DNA from 4 places in the Bradyrhizobium genosp. P genome. Region 1 is predicted to be linked to each of the others. Evidence: predicted binding sites of a transcription regulator. Region 1 holds the regulator's gene; each other region holds the start of a gene.
The links. Region 1 encodes LexA, which represses DNA repair genes until DNA is damaged. Its sites were predicted from a motif close to TGTTCNNNNTGTGTTCNG; they were not measured.
Positions count from the first base shown of each region.

Region 2: the regulator LexA is predicted to act here: its motif matches at 1,663-1,680, upstream of ACP2YO_RS23865 (single-stranded DNA-binding protein).
Region 3: the regulator LexA is predicted to act here: its motif matches at 1,641-1,658, upstream of ACP2YO_RS03545 (DNA recombination protein RmuC).
Region 4: the regulator LexA is predicted to act here: its motif matches at 1,869-1,886, upstream of ACP2YO_RS04210 (ATP-dependent Clp protease adaptor ClpS).

Region 1 covers NZ_CP188195.1:4,812,853-4,817,062, reverse strand. The annotation lists gene ACP2YO_RS23310 (HAD family hydrolase) at 1-279, shown strand, start outside; gene glp (gephyrin-like molybdotransferase Glp) at 322-1,533, shown strand; gene lexA (transcriptional repressor LexA) at 1,775-2,476, shown strand; gene ACP2YO_RS23295 (hypothetical protein) at 2,719-3,147, shown strand; gene ACP2YO_RS23290 (hypothetical protein) at 3,296-3,523, shown strand; partial or broken gene ACP2YO_RS23285 (ComEC/Rec2 family competence protein) at 3,520-4,210, opposite strand, start outside.
Region 2 covers NZ_CP188195.1:4,927,094-4,931,303, forward strand. The annotation lists gene uvrA (excinuclease ABC subunit UvrA) at 1-260, opposite strand, end outside; gene ACP2YO_RS23860 (outer membrane protein) at 506-1,267, opposite strand; gene ACP2YO_RS23865 (single-stranded DNA-binding protein) at 1,845-2,339, shown strand; gene ACP2YO_RS23870 (DUF2306 domain-containing protein) at 2,597-2,995, shown strand; gene gyrA (DNA gyrase subunit A) at 3,191-4,210, shown strand, end outside.
Region 3 covers NZ_CP188195.1:727,998-732,207, reverse strand. The annotation lists gene fmt (methionyl-tRNA formyltransferase) at 1-836, opposite strand, end outside; gene def (peptide deformylase) at 992-1,519, opposite strand; gene ACP2YO_RS03545 (DNA recombination protein RmuC) at 1,689-2,897, shown strand; gene ACP2YO_RS03540 (GIY-YIG nuclease family protein) at 2,973-3,278, shown strand; gene ACP2YO_RS03535 (AmpG family muropeptide MFS transporter) at 3,378-4,210, shown strand, end outside.
Region 4 covers NZ_CP188195.1:848,270-852,479, forward strand. The annotation lists gene ACP2YO_RS04205 (tetratricopeptide repeat protein) at 1-927, shown strand, start outside; gene ACP2YO_RS04210 (ATP-dependent Clp protease adaptor ClpS) at 1,276-1,857, opposite strand; gene ACP2YO_RS04215 (mechanosensitive ion channel family protein) at 2,178-4,210, shown strand, end outside.

The sequences.
Region 1 (4,210 bases):
AATACCAACCCGGCCCATGTCGCGCATTTCTCGGTCGCTTACGCCGACCTGCTCGGCCATTTCCGCGCCGTGTTCCTGTCCTCGACCATCGGCTTCAGAAAACCCGACGCGGAAGCCTATGATCATGTGGTAAAAGCGATCGGCGTGCCGGCGTCGCGGATCCTTTTCTTCGACGACTCCGCCGCCAATATCGAAGGTGCGCGGGCGCGCGGCCTTCACGCCGTCCACGTGACATCGACGGATGACGTGGCAAGGGCGCTCGCCGCACTTGGGATTTAGGCATTTGGGATTTAGGCACTTTGGATTTAGGAGGTCCTGCCCGTGGCACTGATGCCGGTTGCCGATGCCCTCTCCGCCATTCTCGCCAGCGCAGAGCCGCTGCCCGAGGAGATGGTGGCGCTCGATACCGCCTATCACCGCACGCTGGCACGCGACGTCGCGGCGCGGCGCACCCAGCCGCCGCAGCCGATGTCGGCGATGGACGGTTACGCGGTGCGCGCAGCCGACGCAGCTGATCTCTCGGCCCGGCTGAAGGTGATCGGCGAGGTCGCGGCCGGCCGGCCGTTCGAGCGAACAGTCGGCGCCGGCGAAGCGGTGCGGATTTTTACCGGCGGCGTGATCCCCGATGGCGCTGACGCGATCATCATCCAGGAGGATACCAAGGCTGACGGCGACCACATCACCCTGACGGAGGCCGCCGCCAAAGGTCGGCATATCCGCGTCGCCGGGGTGGATTTCCACGAAGGCGACGTAATGCTGGCAGGCGGCAGCGTTCTGTCCGACCGCGCGCTGTCGCTCGCCGCCGCGATGAACTATCCGGAACTGGCCGTCCGCCGCCGTCCGAAGGTCGCGGTGCTGGCGACCGGCGATGAGCTTGTCATGCCGGGTTCCCGCCCCGGCCCGGGTCAGATCGTCTATTCCAACGGTTATGCGCTGCGGGCGCTGGCGCGCGCCGAAGGCGCCGAGACCGTCGATCTCGGCATCGCCGCCGACACCGTGGCGTCGACCACCTCAGGAATCCGCCGGGCGCGCGAGGCGGACGCCGACATACTCATCACCACCGGCGGCGCCTCGGTCGGCGACCACGATCTCGTCAAGCAGTCGCTGGAGGCCGAGGGCGTCGACATGGCGTTCTGGCGGATCGCGATGCGGCCCGGCAAGCCGATGATGCACGGGCGGTTGGGTTCGATGCGGGTGATGGGCCTGCCCGGCAATCCGGTGTCGTCTTATGTCTGCGCCTTCCTGTTTCTGGTGCCGCTGATTCGGGCTTTGAACGGACGCAAGGTGATTCATCATGTCCGCGAGAGCGCCGTGCTCGGCCGCGATCTTGCCGCCAACGACCAGCGCGAGGACTATCTGCGCGCGCGGCTCGAGGAGCGCGACGACGGCACGCTGATCGCGACGCCGGTCCTGCAGCAGGACAGTTCGCTGTTGGGAAATCTCGCTGCGGCACGGGCACTTCTGATCCGTCCGCCGTTCGCGCCGGCCGCCGTTACAGGCGCGCCGTGCGAGATCCTGACGATGCCGGAGTGACGCTGCGCGCGAACCGCGCATCGGGAACGGCTGTTACGTTCAGCTCCACGCTCAGCTCTACGTTCACCTGAAATTAAGTGGTTGCGGAACACATATCGAACATATAGTGTCCGTTCATGATTTGTTTCGAGTACTGGTGTCTATGAATGGGAGTCCATCTCGGAGTTTAGCGCTTCCGAGACCTGGCTTTCTTCTGATGTCTCGGAATCGAACGACGCTATCAACCGGGGGAATGCTCGAGATGCTCACGCGCAAACAGTACGAACTTCTGCGTTTCATCAACGAACGTCTGAAAGAGGCCGGCGTGCCGCCCTCGTTTGACGAGATGAAGGACGCGCTCGATCTGCGCTCGAAATCCGGTATCCATCGCCTCATCACCGCCCTCGAGGAGCGCGGCTTCATCCGCCGCCTGCCCAACCGCGCCCGCGCCATCGAGGTGATCAAGCTTCCCGAGCTCTCCGGCGGCGGCAATGGCCGGCGCGGCTTCACGCCCAGCGTCATCGAAGGCACGCTCGGCAAGCGCTCGAGCGCACCGATTGGCGCCGAGGATGACGGCAACCGCCCGGTCGCCGTCCCCGTGATGGGCCGGATTGCGGCCGGTACGCCGATCGAGGCGCTGCAAACCCGCAGCCACACCATCAGTGTGCCGCCCGACATGCTCGGCTCCGGGGAACACTACGCGCTGGAAGTGCGCGGCGACTCCATGGTCGATGCCGGCATCCTCGACGGCGACATGGCGCTGATCCAGCGCAACGACACCGCCGACACCGGCGACATCGTGGTGGCGCTGATCGACGAAGAGGAAGCCACCCTCAAGCGCTTCCGCCGGCGTGGCGCCTCGATCGCGCTCGAGCCGGCCAACACTGCCTATGAAGTGCGCATCCTGCCGCCGAACCGGGTGCGGATCCAGGGCAAGCTGATCGGGCTCTATCGCAAATACTGACGGCGTCGAGGAACGAGCGACACATCGGCAAGTTGCTTGGCGGATAGCGCAGCGCGTTGCTTCTCTGGACGCGCTCCGATACCTCCCGCGCGCTGTAGCGCGTTTGTGATCGGAGCTCCTGGGCGGCCAGTCGTACAATCGCCCAGAAACGGGAAAAGACTGTTTCGCTATCGTCCACTCTGGTAGAGGCCTGCGCCTCAAGGGGAGGCACGGGTCGCTATCTCGAAATGAGGAGCCATCCGATGTGTGACTATAGTCTGCACGCTGTGGCATCGCGTCCCGCCGTTGTCGGAGAGACGCTGATCACCACGACCTTCCGCGGCACGTCGACCCGCGGCTTTGCCTCGGAGCATGATCCGGCCGTCGCGGTCTGCATGCGTCCGGGCACCGAGCTCGCCTTCGCTGAAAACGTCCGCTACGATAGCCGCTGGATCTGGACCAAGACGATCGGCTACCGCGTCGGCGTGTTCAACGAGGTCGAGCCCGACGTTCCCGATCGCCATCATGACGCGGTCGAATTCCCCGACGGCAATCGCATATTGGTGACGCAGCTCTGCGAAGGGCAGCGCGTGACCGTGCTGCAGCTGCCGGCGGTTCAGCCGACCGTCGAACAGAAGCCCAAGGTCTTGGAGCGGCGGCCCTCTGCATTTGCGTCGCTATTTTTGGGTTGAGACCATCAGCGCCGCAGGATGAACCGCCTCGCGGCGGGTGACCAAAGCAATTTCGAGCGACCCCGGACTTAGGGTTCCGGGGCGCAATTGGGGATTTGCGTCCAACAGCGCCTTGGCGCATCATCTCGCGCTGAGAAGGACACGCGCGGTGGTCGACAAGGTCACTTGGCAAAAGGCTGGACGCGTCACGGAGCCGGGCCGGTACATGTTCCGGTTCGGCTGGCTCACGGTCACCGCCGACGACCTCAAGGTCTGGCAGCAATTTCCCGAAGCCGCCTTCACCCTGGTCAAGTTGCCCGACGCCGGCCCCGACTCCGACGAGTACCATCTCGGCGCCTTCGAAATTCCGGCGACGCCCTCGCCCGACCACCCCTAATCGTCGCCCTGAACATCCGCCTCCGCCGGGGTCGCATCGACCGCAGGCCGCGTCGCGCCGGGCAGCCGCAACATCGTTTCGCTCTCGGTATCGCCGGAAACCGCCGGCGACCACGGCCGGTCGATGCCACCAGGCTTGACCGCGTCGATGGCAAAGCCGTCACTGACACGGCGCAGCATCAGCGCACCGTGGCGCCGCAGCCGCTCGGAATCGATCACGGACGCCGCGCAGTCCTGTGGCGTCGACCGAGCGGTCACGATCAGCATGGCGCGCTCGCAATCATCCACCAGCGCCTCGGGCCGCGTCGCCAGCGCGACGAAGCCGCCACCGGCGCCCGTCGCGGTCACACAGCCGCTGTCGTCGCAGGAGACGCCGTCTGCCAGCGAGAGATCGGCGGCGGTGCGCGCATCGGCATCCGCAGCGAGCCATTCCTTGACGAGGAAGGCGTCCTTGGCGCTCCGCATCAGATGCAGCCGCCCGTCGCCGCCTCGCACCGCGACGTTGCGGCCGTCAGCGGAGATGAGGACATCTGGCTGCGGCACCCTTACCGCCCAGATTGTCGCGACCAGAAGCAGGGCCGCGCCCGACCAGCGCAGCGGGGTACGCAGCAGCCCGAGCAGGACGAGCCCCACGCTCGCCAGGATCATGGGCCCGGTGCCGAACGCCGCCATGCGGCCGACCGCACCC
Region 2 (4,210 bases), 110 kb from region 1:
TCGGGCTTCTGCATCATCTCCAGGAATTGGCGCGCATAGGCCGACAGCGACTCGACGTAGCGGCGCTGGCCCTCGGCATAGATGGTGTCGAAGGCGAGCGAGGATTTGCCCGAGCCGGACAGGCCGGTGAACACCACGAGCTTGTCGCGCGGAATCTCGACGTCGATGTTCTTCAGATTGTGCTCGCGCGCGCCGCGAATCGTGATGGCGCGCGATGAGGAGCCGTTCTGTTGGCGCTTCGACTTGAGCACTTCGTCCATAGCGGCAATTTCCGGGCGCGTGACGCGTGCGCCTTTTGGGCGCGCATCGCCGGTGATGCCGGGACCTTGCGCCGATGGGTGGTGAAGACTGGAACGTAGGAAGAACGGCCAAGGATTTCCAGTGCCGTGTTGATTCCATCAACGGATAGTTTGCCGGATGGCAGCAGCCGTCAGCAGCACGGGTTCCAGCAACGCAAAAAGGCCGGCGCAAGGCCGGCCTTTTCGTCGCGATCGGGTCGCGCGTATCAGTATTTCGCGACCACCGGGCCGCCCCAGTTGAAGTGGTGGTTGAGGCCCGCCTTCACGGTGTGGAAGGTGTCGCTCCAGTCCGAGCGGTCGGCGGGCGCCGGCGTGTACTGGATCGAGCCCTTACCGAGATCGAGGTAGCTGTATTCGAGCTTGGCCGACCAGTTCGGCGCGAACATGTATTCGACGCCCGCGCCGGCAGTCCAACCCCAGCGCGTGTCGCTCGCGGCGATCGAGGGAGGCGCGAGGCCGGCACTGTAACGGTGCTGGATGTCGCCGACCGCGGCACCGCCGCTCACGAACCACAGCGCGAGACCGTCGGCGTAGCCGAGACGGCCCTTGATATCGCCGAAGCTGCGCAAGGCGGTGTAGTAGGTGTCGAGCAGATCGGGTGGTCCGATATTGATGACAGCAGAGCGGCCATTGATTCCGGACCAGTGATAGTCGCCCTCGAGGCCGAACAGGGCGGGGCCAGCCTGCCAGTTGTAGCCGATCACACCGCCGACGAAGCCGCCGCTGGTGTCGTAATTCTGAGTACCGACAAAGGTCGGATCGTTCGGCGCGCCAAGGAACCTTTCCTTGTTGGTGCCCCATCCGCCGCCGCCCTGAACACCGACGTAGAATCCGTTCCAGTCTGTCGCGGGAGCGACAACTGCCGGCGTCGGAGCCTTGGCCACCGGTGCTGGGGCAAGGTCAGCCGCGGATGCTGAAGGGACACTGAGAACGGCGAGGGCTGCTGCTGCAACAAGAAGCTTTTTCATGGGATCCATCCCGCTTCGAATCTGCAATGCAGCCTACCATCAGGGGTTGAAGATCACCGTGGCTCCCGCGACACATATGATATCAATTTGATTCCATTGAATATTTTACGATTTATTAGGATTTAACCATGTCCGATTCGCCGACGATCGATGGTGCCGTGGGCCGGCGGGGCAGAACAGCCGGCCACAAAGGAAAAGGCCGGCACGAGGCCGGCCTTTCGTTCGGGTGGTCAGTACTTGTCCGCTTCTCGTTGGTCCCGAAGCGCTGAAATCTAGAAGATCGACGCGAGCGCCGCGTCCGTAACTTTGGACTTTACTCCGATTCAACCGCAAAGACCGTCTCCCAAATGCTACACCCTCTCACCATCGCCGCTCCTCCGGGACGGCCGGTTATGGAGAACAAATCTGGAACATTGGCGCCCGCGATGCTATATGTGGATAACCGCTGTATGCCCGCGCGATCGCGGAGGCGGCGGGATGGCGTCGGCGTATAGGTTCGCGACGCCTGCAGTAAGTGGCGAAGGTTGAACGTGGCGGCCGATGTCCGGCTGGCCCGGTTTTGGTGGAGAATGAAGCGATGGCGGGAAGTGTGAACAAGGTGATCCTGGTCGGAAACCTCGGCAAGGATCCGGAAATCCGGCGGACGCAGGACGGTCGTCCGATCGCGAACCTTTCCATCGCGACCTCGGAGACCTGGCGCGACAAGGGCACCGGCGAGCGCAAGGAAAAGACCGAGTGGCACCGCGTGGTGATCTTCAATGAGGGTCTCTGCAAGGTCGCCGAGCAGTACCTGAAGAAGGGCGCCAAGGTGTACATCGAGGGCCAGTTGCAGACCCGCAAATGGACCGACCAGAGCGGCGTCGAGAAATACTCGACCGAGGTCGTGCTGCAGGGCTTCAATTCCAACCTCACCATGCTCGACGGGCGCAGCGGTGGTGGCGGCAGCTTCTCCGATGATGGCGGCAGCGATTTCGGATCGGCCGGTCCAGTGAGCTCGGCGCCGCGGCGCCCTGTGGCGGCGGGCGGGGCAGGCGCCCGCAACAGCGACATGGACGACGACATCCCGTTCTGACGGGATCGCGTTTCCCGACAACATCAGCAGGCGTCGTTCCGTGAAGGTTGCTTTCCGGAACCACGCCTTGCTGTGTCATCGATCCAGCTTAATGTAAATGAGTAATATTGTCTCCTAATGAACTGAAATAGTGCGCCTATATGGCTCTACCTCCAGGGAGTTTCCCCTACCTTTGACAAGGGGTAATGTTAATGGTATTTACATCCTCATTGCGGCGTTGAATTGCCTTGCCGCGATCGAAACTCAGGGTTGCCATCATGAGCCTCGCGCCATTGCTCGACGCCGCTCCTGCGATCCCGCTCCATGCGTTTGCGGCGATGGCCGCCTTCGTGCTCGGCACCGTTCAGCTCGCCGCCCCCAAGGGCACGCTGCCGCACCGGACGCTGGGCTGGATCTGGGTGATCCTCATGCTGTTCGTGGCGCTGAGCTCGTTCTGGATCCACCAGATCCGCTTGTTGGGCCCGTGGAGCCCGATCCACCTGCTATCGATCTTCACGCTGGTGATGCTGGTGCTGGGCATAACGGCTGCGCGGCGACACGATGTCCGCACCCACAAGTTCACGATGATTGGCATATTCTTCGGTGCGCTGGTCATTGCCGGGCTGTTCACCTTCGTGCCCGGGCGGATCATGCACACGGTGGTGTTTGGACAGTGAGCGGAGAGGGGTTCCGTTCGCCATTCTCCACCGGCCATTCCGGCTCTCAAGTCAAGCCGCCGGCGAATGCTGTAACCAGCCGGTAAGTGCATGAAAAAACGAAGGGAAAAACGGCTTGCCGAGGCCGCCGAAGGGTGGTTATCAGGCCTTCGATGGGCTATATGATTCCCCAGCAGAACTGACCGGATTTCCCCTTTGTCCGAACCCGAAGATGACAAGCCCGGCGAGCCGCCGGTGCCTTCAGATATTCGTCCCGTTTCCATTCTCGACGAGATGAAGAAGTCCTACCTCGATTACGCCATGAGCGTGATCGTGGCGCGTGCGCTGCCGGATGCGCGCGACGGCCTGAAGCCGGTGCACCGGCGCATTCTCTACTCCATGCACGAGCAGGGACACACGCCGGACAAGAAATACGTCAAATCCGCCCGCGTGGTCGGCGACGTGATCGGCAAGTATCATCCGCACGGCGACCAGTCGATCTACGACGCGATGGTCCGAATGGCGCAGGACTTCTCCCTGCGTGTGCCGCTGATCGACGGCCAGGGCAATTTCGGCTCGGTCGACGGCGATCCGCCGGCGGCCTACCGATATACCGAAGCGCGGCTGACGAAGGCGGCACTTGCCGTGCTCGCCGACATCGACATGGAGACCGTCGATTTCCAGGCCAACTACGACAACTCCGAGACAGAACCGACGGTTCTGCCGGCCAGGTTCCCGAACCTCCTGGTCAATGGCGCCGGCGGCATTGCCGTGGGCATGGCGACCAACATCCCGCCGCACAATCTCGGCGAGGTCGTCGACGCCTGCGTGGCGCTGATCGACAACCCGGCGCTTTCGATCGACGATCTCATCAACATCATTCCGGGTCCGGATTTCCCGACCGGCGGCATCATTCTGGGACGCCAGGGCATCCGCTCCGCCTATCACCTCGGCCGCGGCTCGATCGTGATGCGCGGCAAGGTCTCGATCGACACCATCCGCAAGGACCGCGAAGCGATCATCATCACCGAAATTCCCTATCAGGTGAACAAGGCAACGATGGTCGAGCGCATCGCCGACCTGGTCAAAGAGAAGAAGATCGAGGGCATTGGCGATCTGCGCGACGAGTCCGACCGCGATGGCTACCGCGTCGTCATCGAACTGAAGCGCGACGCGGTGCCCGACGTCGTGCTCAACCAGCTCTACCGGTTCACGCCGCTGCAGTCGAATTTCCCG
Region 3 (4,210 bases), 4.1 Mb from region 1:
GCATCATCGCCGCAGGCGATTGCGAGATTGTCATCGAGCACATTGCCGGGCGCGCCCGATCCCTCGGTCAATCCGCAGCGCAGGATTTTCAGGCGCACCGGCCCGCCGTCATCAGCCAGCTCGCACCAGGCACCGGGGAATGGCGAAAGGCCATGAATATGCCGCAGCACTGCGTGTGCCGGCTTGCCCCAGTCGATCCGCGCCTCGGTCTTCTCGATCTTGGCGGCGTAGGTGACGCCGTCCTCGCTTTGCTTCTGCAATTGCAACCCGCCACGCTGCAACGCGCCCATGGCGCGGACCATCAGATCGGCGCCGAGCGGCGCCAGCGCATCGTGCAGGTCGGATGCCGTCATGGTGTCCGATATCGCCAGCCGCTCGGCCATCGCGACATCGCCGGTGTCGAGGCCGACGTCCATCTTCATCACCATCACGCCGCTTTCGGCGTCACCGGCCATGATGGCGCGGTTGATCGGCGCGGCGCCGCGCCAGCGCGGCAACAGTGAGGCGTGCAGGTTGAAGCATCCGAGCTTCGGCGCATCGAGGATGGCCTGCGGCAGGATCATGCCATAGGCGACCACGACGGCGGCATCCGCATCGTGGGCGCGGAACTGCTCGAGCGCTTCCGGCGTCCGCAGCGTCTTTGGTGTCAACACGGGAATGCCGAGCCGCCGCGCCTCCTGCTCAACCGGCGTTGGCTGCAGCTGCAGGCCGCGGCGGCCGCCCGGCTTCGGCGCGCGGGTGTAGACGGCGACGACCTCATGGCCGTGCGCCACGAGCTCCAGCAGCGTCGGCACCGCGAAATCGGGCGTGCCCATGAAGATCAGGCGGAGAGGCATGATGCGAACTCGGTGTGTTCCCTCCCCCCTTGCGGGGGAGGGTTAGGGAGAGGGGTAAGCCCCACGATCGGTGCTCGTGGCTACCCCTCTCTCCAGCTCTCCCCCGCAAGGGGGGAGAGGGCCGATCGAGTATGAGGCAGCACTGACGAACGACTTCACTCCGCCGCGCGCTTGGCGGCTTTGGAAAATTTCTTCAGCACGCGGTCGCGCTTCAGCTTCGACAGATAGTCCACGAACAGCACGCCGTTGAGGTGGTCGATCTCGTGCTGGATGCAGGTGGCGTAAAGACCTTCCGCGTCTTCCTCGTGCAGCTTGCCGTCGAAATCGAGGTAGCGCACGCGCACCCGGGCCGGGCGCTCGACCTCCTCGTAATATTCGGGGATCGAAAGGCAGCCCTCTTCGTAGACCGCGAGCTCTTCCGAATGCGAGATGATCTCGGGATTGATGAACACCCGCGGCTGCGGCGTCGTTTCGCCGTTCTCGTCGCGCTTGGCGAGGTCCATGGTGATCAGCCGCAGCGGCTGCGCGACCTGGATCGCCGCGAGCCCAATGCCGGGCGCGTCGTACATGGTCTCGAACATGTCGTCGGCAAGCTTGCGGACCTCCGGCGTCACCTGCCCGACAGGCTTCGACACCAGCCGCAACTGCTTGTCCGGCAGGATGATGATTTCTCTGATGGCCATGCGGGCGATTTAAGCCGCTGATATGCGGGGGTCAATCCGAAGCAAGGCCTGTTAAGGCCGCCTTAACCACGTTTCTTCAGAGATCGCTAACTACGAAAATTAGGCCTGCATTAACCATAAATGTTCCCTTTTCGTTCGAGCCAGTCTGCGAATCGGCTACAACGGCGGCATGAACGAAATCCTTTTCATGATCGGCGAGCTGCCGGTTCGCACCTCTGACGCGCTGATCGCCTTTGGCGCCCTCGCTCTGGTCCTGCTGCTTGTGATCGCCATCGTGATCGCGCGATCGAGCCGCCGCGGTGCGGAACTGGCGATGGCCCAGACGATCCGCGCCGACGAACTGGAGGAGCGGCTTGCCGACGTGCTGCGCGCCCAGAGCGAGGCCTCCGGCCGCGCCGACGCCCAGGCTCAGGCACTGGCCGGCCGCCAGGCTGAGATGGCCCGGGCCGTCAACGAGCGGCTGGATTCGGTGACCCACCGGGTCGGCCAGTCGATGGAAACGTCGACGCGGAACACGATGGACAGCCTGCGCGTGCTGCACGAGCGGCTCGGCATCATCGATCATGCGCACAAGAACCTCAACGAGCTCACCACCCAGGTGACGACGCTGCGCGACGTGCTCGCCAACAAGCAGTCGCGCGGCGCGTTCGGCCAGGCGCGGATGGAGGCGATCGTCCAGGACGGCATGCCGAAGGGCTCCTACGAGTTCCAGCACACGCTCACCACCGGCAAGCGGCCGGACTGCGTAGTGTTCCTGCCCGACCAACGCCCGCTCTGCATCGACGCCAAATTCCCGCTGGAGGCGATGACCGCGCTGCATGACGCACGCAGCGACGAGGAGCGCAAATCGGCCTGCCAGCGGTTGCGCAGCGACGTGCTGAAACATGTCAGCGACATCGCGGAGAAGTATCTGATCCCCGGCGAGACCCAGGATACCGCGCTGATGTTCGTGCCGTCGGAATCGGTCTATGCCGAAATCCATGACGGCTTTGACGATGTGGTCCAGAAGGCCTATCGCGCTCGCGTCGTACTGGTGTCGCCGTCGCTGTTGATGCTCGCGATCCAGGTGATGCAGCAGATACTGAAGGACGCCCGCATCCGCGACGCCGCCGACCAGATCCGCAACGAGGTGATGCATCTCGGCGACGATCTCAGCCGCCTGCGCGACCGCGTGCTGAAGCTGCAGAATCACTTCGGCCAGGTGAACGAGGATGTCAGGCAGATCCTGATCTCCGCCGACAAGATCGAAAAGCGCGCCGGCCGCATCGAGGAGCTGGACTTTAGCAAGTCCGAGGTTCCGGTCGAAGTCCCCCGCTTCGTCAAGAGCGCGACGCCCGAACTGTTTCCCGCCCCGCGCAAGCTGCAGGCAGGGGAGTAGTGGACGCTGACCTCACCACATAATTGCTGTCATCGCCCGGCTTGACCGGGCGACCCAGTATCCCAGAGGCCACAGTTGGGAGCACGCAGCTACTACGTCTACATCCTCGCCAGCCGCATCGGCGGCACACTCTACATCGGCGTGACAAATGATCTCATCCGCCGCGTCGGAGAGCATAAGCTGAAGCTGGTCGAAGGCTTCACCAAGCAATACGACGTCGATCGACTGGTCTATTTCGAGGTCTTTGAAGACATCGAGCAGGCGATTCAGCGCGAAAAGCGGCTGAAGAAATGGCCGCGGGCATGGAAGATTTCCCTGATTGAGAAGGACAATCCGGATTGGGTCGATCTTTATCCGGAGATCGCCGGTGGTGGCGGATAGGTCTCTGGAATACTGGGTCGCCCGGTCCCAGTGCGCGATTGCGCACAAGGCCGGGCGATGACACCGTCTTTTTGACCCGAATCTGCTACCAACAGCCCCATGACCGCACCTGAAGCGACCTCAGAGGCGTCCGCCGAGCCAGTATCGGCACCGCCCCCCGCCTCCTGGCGCGACAGCTTCGCTGTATATCTGCAGCCGCGCGTTTTGATCGTCCTGCTGCTTGGCTTCTCGTCGGGCCTGCCGCTGGCGCTGTCGGGTTCGACGCTGCAGGTGTGGATGAAGGAGGCGGGTGTCGATCTCGGCACCATCGGACTGCTCGCGCTGATCGGTACGCCCTACACGCTGAAATTCCTGTGGGCGCCGCTGGTCGATGCCATGCATGTGCCGCTGTTTACGCAGCGGTTCGGACGCCGCCGCGGCTGGCTGGTTTTCTCGCAACTGCTGCTGATTGCAGCGATCCTCGTGCTTGCGATATCCGACCCCGCGCGATCACCATGGTACGCCGCCTTCGCCGCGCTGCTGGTTGCGACCGCCTCGTCGACGCAGGACATCGTGGTCGACGCCTTCCGCGTCGAGAGCCTGCCTGAAAGCGAGCAGGCCGCAGGCATGGCGTCCTACGTCGCGGCCTACCGCGTCGGGATGCTGGTCTCGACCGCAGGCACGCTGTTCATCGTCAGCGGCTTCGAGCAGACAGGCCTCGCGCGTCCGTCAGCTTGGATGTGGGGCTATGTGGTGATGGCTGCACTGATCCTGATCGGCACGATCACCGCGCTGGCCGCCACCGAGCCCGCGCAATCGAGGGACGCCGAGGTCGCTACCCATGCGCAGACCGCGGCCGAGCGCGTGCTGCTGGCGGCGGCCGGCGCCTTCTCGGAATTCCTGAGCCGCAAGAACGCAATCGCAGCGCTGGCCTTCGTGGTGCTGTTCAAGTT
Region 4 (4,210 bases), 4.0 Mb from region 1:
TTTGAGGAATATCAATGGCGCCGCAAGTGCAAGACGCTGAGTGATGGCGATCCCGTCTTCAGCGAGCCGGAATGGCAGGGCGAGCCGCTCGCAGGCCGCACGCTGCTGCTGTTTGCCGAATACGGACTCGGTGATGCCCTGAATTTCGTCCGCTATGTGCCGTTGGTCGCGGCAAGGGGCGGTGGTCGTATCATCGTCCAGGTGCAGCCGGCGATCGCGTCGCTGTTGCGGACCATGATGCCTGGGGTCGCGGTGGTCGCCCGCGGCGAGCCGCTGCCGCGGTTCGAGCTGCAACTGCCGCTGATGAGCCTGCCGCGGATTTTCCGCACCACCGTCGACACCATCCCTGCCGCGATTTCTTACCTGCATGCCGATCCGGTCAAGCTTGCGAGCTGGCGCGAGGCGCTGGCCCGCGAGACGGCGGCGTTGAAGGTCGGCGTGGTTTGGGCCGGCAATATCAGGCACAAGGGCGACCGTCAGCGCTCGCTGGCGGCGGAGGCGATACTGCCGCGGCTGATCGTGCCGGGCGCGCAACTTTTCAGCCTGCAGAAAGAGCCTCGGCCGGAGGATGGTCCGGTGCTGACGGGCCTCGGCAGCGACGTCGTCGATCTGGCGCCGACGCTCGGCGATTTCGCCGATACGGCCGCCGCCGTCTGCGCGCTCGATCTCGTCATCGCCGTCGATACGTCGGTGGCGCATCTGGCCGGGGCGCTCGGCCGTCCGGTCTGGCTATTGTGCCCCTACGCGCTCGACTGGCGCTGGCTGCGCGACCGCGAGGACACGCCCTGGTATCCGACCATGCGGCTGTTCCGCCAGGATAAACCACAGGCCTGGGAACGTGTGCTGGCGCGAGCCTCCGCCGATCTCGTGCGCGTCGCGGCCGGCGAGCGGGATCTGCTGTTGCCGCCGCGCGTGCGGCCGCGATAGTCGGCGCCACCATCGAGCGAGAGGATCTTGCCGCGATAGGACCGTGCCGTGTCCACGGTGGATTCCAATTCGGCAAAGATACGCTGCACGAAGGCGTTGCCGGCAGCGCCGGCAGGCACCGCGAGCTCGATCCGCAACGACGGCTCGCGGCCATAGTCGCGATGGAAGGCGAGCAGCACGGCGTAGCGCAGTTCGCCGCTGCGGCACAGCCATAGTCCGTTGACGAGGCATTTCACCGGCTCGGCCTCGCCGATATCGACATCCTGGTACTGCGGCGGCGCGATCGCCGGCGCGCTGCGGCCGAATTTCATCAGCGCCGCGATATCGAGCGTCTCGTAGCGATGTTCTTCATGGATGCCGAAGAAATGGATCGGGTCGGCGAGCAGCTTGTCGATCGCGATCTGGACGTCGGCGCGCATGTGGCCGGGAAACTGCCGCGACCGCGTCACGATCTGGTTGCGTGGCAGTCCGGCAAAATGCCAATCGAGCGCGGTGACGGCAAATTTTAATTCGTCGCCCGGCAGCTCTTCCGAACTCCTCCTGACGGCAAGCAAGCAGTCTGTGCACAGGCACCCGCCCGTCGTTGAGAAAGATATTGATTACCGATCGTTGCGTTTCACAGAGATCGCATAGGCGCACGGCATCGGCGGCCTCAGTCGTTATCCGCAGCGGCTGCTCGTCGTCGCGGATCAATTGCTCCGCGGCCTCCAGCAGCGCCTTGGCCACTTGAACGGGAAATGGGCCGCAAACGATTCCGTACTTGTCCTCGATTTGCGCAGCGATCGTGACCGCTTCCCGCTCGGACTTGCCGAACACCACGCGCAGCAGGTGCCGCACGAAGTCCAATGGCGTATCGCCGTCATCATGGATCAAGAGCTTGAGCGGGCCGTTCTCGGCGAACGCGTCGTGCATGAAAACCTCGATACGCATCTGGAAACAAAAAGAACAAAAAGAGAGCGTCACATGGATCGAGGGCCGTCAAGCGAAAGCTTTTCGGCCGCATCCTGCACGTGTGGCGCTGTCGGTGAGAGCCGACCGATCGGTACGTTCCTCCGTCTCTGCATCCGTAAACGCCGCGCAACACCTGTGACGATTTTGTGCCGCGGCAAATGCCAAAAGATCGCCGCCGCACCAGCAAACTTCCGACACATCGTGAAGGCGAAAAGGGGTGATCCGACATGACGCGTGCGCGATGGTAGATTCCGGTTGAAGGATTTGCCGTCGCGCAATTGTTTTAAGAAGAGGCCCTCGTGTCGCACAAACTTCGTCTCGCGATTCTTTTCGCTCTCGCGCTGCTCGTCTCTCCCGCCACGGCCCAGGTCGTTGCCCCGGCGGCGGCGCCAGCCAAGACCGCCGATGTGCTGACGCCGGACCAGGCCAAGCGCGCGCTCGAGACGCTGCAGGACGACAACAAGCGCAACGAGATGATCAACACGCTGCGCGCGATCGCCACGGCCTCGCCGCAGGCCGCGCAGCCCGCGCCGGAGCACTCTCCGATTCCGCTCACCGCCGACAGCCTCGGCGCGCAGCTCCTGCTGATGGTATCGGAACAGGTCGGCGAGACGTCGCGCGACATCACCGACATGGCGCGCACGTTGACGCATTTCCCGGCGTTCTATTACTGGATCGTGCGCACCGCCAACGATCCCGACGCCACTGGCCTGTTGATCGACATCGCCTGGAAGCTCGCGCTGGTATTCGGCTGCGCGCTGGCCACCGAATGGGTGGTGTTCCGCCTGATCAAGCGGCCGGTGGCGTTCCTGGAAACGCGGCTGCCGCAGACCGCGCGCATGCCGGTGCAGGCGCTCGCGGTCGCCGATCCGCCGTCGTCGGTCGCCGACGTCACGCCGGAGCCCGAGCTGCATCGCCGCCGGCTTAGCCTGGCGCGGGTCTGGCAGTCGCTGATCCGGCTGCCTTTCGTGCTTGGCCGCCTCGTGCTCGAACTGCTGCCGGTGGTGGTCTTTGTCGGCGTCGCGACGGCGCTGCTTGGCACCCAGATCGGCGACCAGTCGACCACGCGGCTCGTGATCCTCGCAGTCGTCAACGCCTATGCGTTCTCGCGCGCGCTGATCTGCGTGGTGCGGGGGCTCGCAGGACCATTCGGCCTGATCCGGGTCCGCGCCGAGACCGCCGCCTATATCGAGATCTGGGCGCGGCGCATCGTCGCGGTCGGCGTGTCCGGTGTCTGCTTTGCCAATGTCGCGCTGCTGCTCGGGCTGCATCGCGCCGGCTATGCCGCGGTGCTGCGGCTGGTGATGCTGGTCGTGCATCTCTTCATCGTCGTCATCATCCTGCAATGCCGGCGGCAGGTGGCCGCCGTGATCCGCGCGCCGGCCGATCGGGTCGGCCTCGCGGCACGGATCCGCAGCCGCGTCGCCGCGCTCTGGCACGTGCTGGCGATCGCGCTCGACCTTGCGCTATGGGCGGTGTGGGCGCTCAACATCCGCAACGGCTATTCGCTGCTGCTGCAATATTTCGTCGGCACCATCGCGGTGCTGCTGGTCACGCGCCTCGTCACCATGGTGGTGCTGAGCCTGATCGATCGCGGCTTCCGCATCAGCCCTGACATTCTGCAACGCTTCCCCGGGCTGGAGGCCCGCGCCAACCGCTACCTGCCGCTGTTGCGCAAGATCGTCGCAGGCGTGATCGCCGTGATCGGCTTCGTTGCGCTGCTGGAGGTCTGGGGCGTCGACGCCATCGTCTGGTTCTATGGCGGTCAGATCGGCAGCCGGCTGATCTCGGCGGTGGTGACGATCGGCATCGCCGCGCTCGCCGCCGCTGCCATCTGGGAGATCGCCAACGCGCTGATGGACCGCCAGATCAACGCGCTGTCGCACGACGGGCACTTCGCCCGCGCCGCGCGGTTGCGCACCTTCCAGCCGATGCTGCGGACCGCGCTGCTGTGCCTGATCGTCGCGGTGGTCGGCCTCACCGCGCTGAGCGAGATCGGCGTCAATGTCGCGCCACTGCTCGCCGGTGCCGGCATCGTCGGCATCGCGATCGGCTTCGGCTCGCAGAAGCTGGTGCAGGACCTCATCACCGGACTGTTCCTGCTGCTTGAAAACACCGTGCAGGTCGGCGACTTCGTCACGGTGTCCGGCCTCTCGGGAACGGTCGAGAACGTCTCGATCCGCACCATGCGGCTGCGCGCCGGCGACGGCTCGGTGCATATCGTCCCGTTCAGCGCGGTGACGACCATCACCAATGCCAGCCGCGGCGCCGGCAATGCCGCCGTCAGCGTCAACGTGGCCTTCAAGGAAGATACCGATCGTGCCGGCCAGAT